Linked DNA regions of Roseimicrobium gellanilyticum. Each later gene encodes a partner of the first gene's protein in a complex. Links are inferred from orthologs where the notes say so. Each region holds a gene or a part of one and is shown on either strand. Other genes may lie near its edges.

What was found.
Region 2: rplL (region 1) and rplM share a complex: the UniProt entries of both Escherichia coli proteins name them as parts of the 50S ribosomal subunit. The link is inferred for Roseimicrobium gellanilyticum from one-to-one orthologs.

Annotation. Positions count from the first base shown.
Region 1 is NZ_QNRR01000006.1:82,608-85,328, forward strand. It holds rplL (50S ribosomal protein L7/L12), read right to left. Parts: upstream 1,691-2,721; coding sequence 1,310-1,690; downstream 1-1,309. Other genes in the region: rpoB (DNA-directed RNA polymerase subunit beta), read right to left, coding at 1-978; rplJ (50S ribosomal protein L10), read right to left, coding at 1,831-2,346; rplA (50S ribosomal protein L1), read right to left, coding at 2,365-2,721. UniProt on the Escherichia coli protein: The binding site for several of the GTPase factors involved in protein synthesis (IF-2, EF-Tu, EF-G and RF3). Is thus essential for accurate translation.
Region 2 is NZ_QNRR01000020.1:75,394-78,650, forward strand. The notes cover bases 306-3,046. They hold rplM (50S ribosomal protein L13), read left to right. Parts: upstream 306-1,330; coding sequence 1,331-1,762; downstream 1,763-3,046. Other genes in these bases: DES53_RS31105 (phospholipase D-like domain-containing protein), read left to right, coding at 306-507; DES53_RS31110 (hypothetical protein), read right to left, coding at 577-1,050; rpsI (30S ribosomal protein S9), read left to right, coding at 1,808-2,200; DES53_RS31125 (hypothetical protein), read left to right, coding at 2,419-3,046. Also shown: more of DES53_RS31105, read left to right, coding at 1-305; more of DES53_RS31125, read left to right, coding at 3,047-3,257. UniProt on the Escherichia coli protein: This protein is one of the early assembly proteins of the 50S ribosomal subunit, although it is not seen to bind rRNA by itself. It is important during the early stages of 50S assembly.

The DNA.
Region 1 (2,721 bases):
GCGCTTTGGATCGAAGAACAGGCGCTTCACAAGGGCGCGGGCGTTCGGGATCGTGGGCGGGTCTCCAGGGCGGAGGCGGCGGTAGATTTCCTTGAGGGCCTCGTCTTCATCGTGGGCCACGTCCTTGCGGAGGGAGGCGATGATGAGGTCGTCCTGGGAAGCGGTGACGCAGCGGAGGCTCTTGTGGCCCAGCTGGATGAGCTGGCGCACGATGCCCTGCGTGAGGGGCTCGTAGGCACGGGCCACGATGAGCTCGCCATCGAGCACGTCCTTGAAGATGACCTTCGCGGCCAGTTCTTCTTCGGACATGGTTTCCTTCAGCTTCAGGTCCTCGATGGGATAGAAGAGCTTGAGGATGTCTTCGTCGCCAGGATAGCCGATCACGCGAAGCAGCGTGGTCGCAAGGAACTTGCGGCGGCGGCGGCGGCGGTCGAGGTAGACGTAGAGGAGGTCGTTCGTGTCGAACTGCACTTCCAGCCAGGTGCCGCGGTCAGGAATGATGCGGAAGCCGAACAACCAGCGGCCGTTCAGGTGCTGCTGGGTTTCAAAGCAGATGCCAGGGGAGCGGTGCAGCTGGCTCACCACGACGCGCTCGGCGCCGTTGATGACGAAGGTGCCGCGGGTGGTCATCATGGGCAGTTCGCCCATGTACACGCGCTCCTGCTTCGCACCGGCTTCGTCACGCAGTTCGTAGGTGACGTACAGCGGGGCGCTGTAGGTTTCCGCATCGCGGATGGCCTGGAGGGGGGAAAGCTTGGGTTCGCCGATTTCGTAGTGGGTGAAATCGAGCGTCATCTTCTCGTCGTAACTGGCGATCGGGAAGACTTCACGGAAGACGGCCTGAAGGCCCATGTCCTTGCGCTTGCTCGGAGTGACGTCCTTTTGCAAGAACTCCTCGTAGGACCGTAGCTGAATCTCAATCAGATTCGGCGGGTCAACAGGTTCCTTCAGTTTGCCAAAGTTAATGCGCTGGGACATACGACGGGGTGGCTGTGAGTTGGCAAGGGTTGGAGCAAATCCGGAAGGACGTTCCGGTGAAATGGGGGGCGGCAGGGCGGCGACGCTGACCGGGACTCGGCAGCGGGCCTATGTTTAGGCACTGAATTTGAAGACAAAAACGCCACCGGATGCGAACGCATCCGGGGCGCAAAACAGAGAGGCAGACCGCGACCCATTCTGCAGGCACGGCACACCGGAACCGGTGCGGGGTGACTGGCAGAAAGGGGAAAAAATCGGCATTGCGGGTGTCTGTTTTCGGGGAGGTGTGCTTCGCGGCCACAGGGACCGCGGAGCACGGTTGTAAAAGCACTTACTTGATCTCGACTTTGGCGCCGGCAGCTTCGAGCTTCTTCTTGGCTTCTTCGGCTTCCTCTTTCTTGACGCCTTCCTTGACCTTGGCTCCGCCTTTTTCGACGAGGGCCTTGGCTTCGGCGAGGCCGAGGCCTGCCACGAGGCCGCGCACTTCCTTAATGACCGCAATCTTGTTGCCGCCACCATCAACGAGGATGACGTCAAATTCGGTCTTCTCAACGGCGGCTGCAGGAGCAGCACCACCGGCTGCAGGAGCTGCAGCGGCGACAGGAGCGGCGGCGCTCACGCCCCACTTGTCTTCAAGGGTCTTCACAAGTTCAGCGACTTCCAGGACGGTAAGGCCGCTGAGTTCATCAACGATTTTATTCAGGTCTGCCATAGTAGTATTTCGGTATCGCCGTCACCCGGAGCTCCGGGTATTTTGAGACTGGATGCTTCCAGCCCGGCAAGGGACCATTGGATGTTTGGACGTTCAGGCGGGGTTGCCCCCGCCATCTAATCAAAGGGGTGAAATAAGGATTACGCTGCTTGTTCGCCTTTGGCCTTGAGGACGCGAGCGAGGGAGGCGGCGGGTTCGTTGAGGAGGCGCACCAGCGTGGAGGCGGGGGCCTGGAGAACACCAAGGAGCTGGGCGAGGAGCACTTCGCGGGAAGGCAGGTCGGCCAGGCTGTTGATGTTGTCGACGCCGAGGTACTTGCCATCGAGCACGCCAGCCTTGAGCTGGGGCTTCTGGAACTCGGTCGAGAAGGTCTTCATCACCTTCGCGGCGGCGCAGACGTCCTTCTCACCGGTCACAATGGCGGTCTGTCCGGTAAGGGACTCGCCCAGCTCGGCGGGAAGACCAGCCTTGGTGGTGGCCTGCTTCACGAGGGTGTTCTTGTACACATGCATCTCGGCGCCGGAGGCGCGGAGGCGCTTGCGCAGCTCTTCGAACTTGTCGACGGTGAGACCAGCGTAGTCCACGACGAACAGGAACGGGGAGGCGTTCACCTTCTGAAGAAGGTGGTCAATCAAAACAGTCTTTTCAGCTTTCATGGTCTGGGGTCCTTCCCGTTAGGCGGCGATCTTGAGGTACTTGGTGACGTCCACCTTCACGCCGGGGGACATGGTGGAAGCGAGCGTGATGCTCGCCACGTAGCGGCCCTTCGCGCTGGCGGGGCGGGCACGCATGACGGCTTCAATGAGAGCATTGCCGTTCTCGACAAGGGCCTTCGCGTCGAAGCTTACCTTGCCAATGCCGGCGGCGATGTTGCCGTTCTTGTCGAGCTTGAAGTCGGCGCGGCCGGCCTTCACAGCCTTCACTGCACCTGCGGTGTCATCCGTCACGGTGCCTGTCTTCGGGTTGGGCATCAAACCGCGAGGTCCAAGTTGCTTACCGAGTTTACGCACTTCGGTCATCGCAGCGGGAGT
Region 2 (3,257 bases), on another replicon or contig:
GCCGCCCTGCCACTCATCCAGGCCGTGGCCATCGCGGCTGCGGAGAAGACCATCTACATCACCAACCCCTACTGCACCCCGACCGATGAGCAGGTGCATCTCCTCGGCGAGGCAGTGAAGCGCGGGGTGGATGTGAAGATGATTCTCCCCGGCAAGCACAACGACCAGCCCGCCACAAAAGCCGCCGGTCGCGGCAGCTACGGCAAACTGCTGGAAGCCGGCGTGAAGATCTATGAGTTCAAACCCACCATGATCCACTCCAAGACCATGGTGGTAGACGGCATGTTTGCCATGTTCGGCACCTCGAACTTGGATGCCCGCTCCTCCCTCATCAATGAGGAGATCGACGTGAGCGTCTATGACGCCAGCTTCGGCACGGAGATGGATCGTGTCTTCCGCGAAGACTTGAAGAACTGCCAGGAGTACAAGCTGGAGGACTTCAAGAAGCGGTCCCTGAAGGAGCGCGTCACGGAGTGGCTGGTGTATCCGTTTCACTCACAGTTGTGAAGAGCACTACCGCAGCCAGGCACTCGCGGCACTGGGAGAAACAGAACGCGAGACCCGCTCCATCGTGGCTCAACCGCCTGCCGACATGATGACGTCGCGCCAATCCACAAGTGCCAAAGCAGAATGGTGTTCGAGTCTCGCCATGTCTCCTTGAGCCAGGTGAAGGATGCATCGCAAGACCCTTGATTCATCCGCATTCAGTCGCCTCAGGTAACCTGCCGTTTCGGAAAGTTTTGCCATCACCCGATCCCGACTCTCCGGCTCAAACTGCTGATGAATCGCATACACAACCTCACGAGCCAGGTTGGCTGGCCCCGGCTCCCCGGTCGCTTGGTCGTAGGCGGCCACCGCGGTTTTCAATGCTTGCAGCAGTCCGCGCTCTTTCCGGGTCAGGTCATCAAAGGCTGCGGGATCGCTCTCCCAAAGTCTGGCCGCCACAGCATTGGCCGACTCCGCCAAAACCCTTGAAAATTCTGCATCGAGCCTGAGCAACTCGATCGCTTCGGGTTTGTCACGATGCTCTGGCGGAATATCAAACCACATAGGCAACCAAAGGAAGGCCGGAGCTCACGCCGACAGCCACTTCCAAACCGCCACAATCAATACCGCCACGCCAAAGGCGAGGAGCAAAAGACCGGGAAAGCCGCGGAGTTGGTTGGAAGCCATGAGGATAGTGTTGTGGTCCTGAATGTTAACGAACACAAAATGTGGGGAAAGACGCCGACACTTATCACAATTTGTTTGACACTCCAAAAGAACCCCCTACTGTCGCGCTCCCCATTTTTAGACAAACGACGAGACCTGTATAGCAACCGAATAAGACATGAAAACCTTTTCTGCCAAGGCCCAAGAAGTGGAGCGCAAGTGGTGGGTCATTGATGCCGCTGACCAAGTGGTGGGCCGTGTGGCTGTGAACGCAGCGAACATCCTTCGCGGCAAGAACAAGCCCATCTTCACCAATCACGTGGACACCGGTGACAACGTCATCATTGTGAACGCAGAGAAGGCCGTTTTCACGGGCAAGAAAGAGACGGACAAGACCTACACCTCCTTCTCCGGTTACGTCGGCGGCCACAAGTCCACCAATCCCGAGCGCATGCGCCAGAAGCACCCCGAGCGCATCCTTGAGAAGGCCATCTTCGGCATGATCCCGCACAACCGTCTGGGCAGCGCCGTCCTTCGCAAGCTTCATGTGTACGCTGGCAGCAGCCACCCCCATGAGGCCCAGCAGCCCCAGGCTTACAAGCTGGTCTAATTCCTGAACACGCACTGACCAGCAACGACTGATTTCCCTTCTGATATGAGCATCACTTCCTTCGACGCCGTCGGCCGACGCAAGACCTCGATTGCCCGCGTGTTCCTCCGCCCCGGCAGCGGCACCGTCACGGTGAACAACCGGACCTTGGATGAATATTTCCCCACCGTCACCCTGCAGAACCAGCTCCTGGCTCCCCTGCATGTGACCAGCAACGCCCAGAACTTCGACGTGAAGGTCACCGCGACTGGCGGCGGCGTCACCGGTCAGGTGGGTGCCATCCGCATGGGCCTCGCTCGCGCACTCTGCCTCGCCAACCCTGAGAACCGCCCGGTCCTCAAGGCAAACGGCATGCTGACCCGCGACTCCCGTATGAAGGAACGCAAAAAGGCTGGTCAGCCCGGTGCCCGCAAGCGCTTCCAGTTCTCCAAGCGCTAATCGCGAAGGCATACCGCCATTCGAATCTCTGGAAAGCACCGGACCAGTCCGGTGCTTTCTTGCGTTTCAAGGTTCTACATACATTTCAGTCTTGCATTTCCCCTAGGGAAGTCTGATATTTTGTGTCAGGCAACAACCGTGGAATTTCTTCCCGCTATGGCCTTCATGGATGAACGTGGTGTTTGTTCAATGGGTCAGTCGCAGGAGGTGTCCAGATCATGAGTTCACTCCCGAACGTCATCCACTTTAATTGTCAGTCCTGCGGCATGCTCCTCACGGTGCCGAGGGAAATGGCTGGCGTCACGGGACCGTGCCCTCACTGCCGGGCCACCATCACCTCACCTGCGGCACCCGCGCCCACGGCAGCAGTTCCCGGACCCTCGTGGCCCATGGCACAGAATGCAGCGGGGGCTCCACCTGTCCCGGCTCCGGTGATGACGACACAGGTGCCCATTCCTGTGCCTGCGCCCGCACCTGCTCCCGTGCAGTCTCTGCCGCCGCCACAGCATCTTCCGCCTCCCCAGCCATCTGCACGGGCCCCATTGCCCGCACCCGCACCCGCTCCTGCCCCTGTTGAGGTGCCTGAGCCGGTGCACACCCCCAGCTCCGCCTGGGAAGCCTCCAATCCGCCTCAGGCATCCCCACTGCCACCCGTCGTGGGCGGGGGTGTGATGCATCCCGCCTGGCCTCCGACAGGGGGCGAATTGCCGGTACCCAACCCGGGCGCGCCTGGCTCGGCGCATCCCATCATGGACAGCGTGTTGCAGATGCCCGGCGTGCATCCTGGACAGAGCCCGGCACCCGCTCCTGTGCAGCACTCCCTGCCCCCACAAGGAGCAGCGCACGCGTCCGCCCCATTCCCGCCATCGCCACCACCCCGGACATCTCCGCTGGCATCGCCCGGCAACGCGGCCTCCCAGCGCTTCAAGTCCTCACGTGGCTACTCGACTACCCGCAAAGGCCCGGCAGTGCTCGCCATACTCATGGCGCTGATGGCCATCGCGGGCACCGCGTGGTTTTTCCGCGACCAGATTCGCGTGGCCTGGACCACGCACCT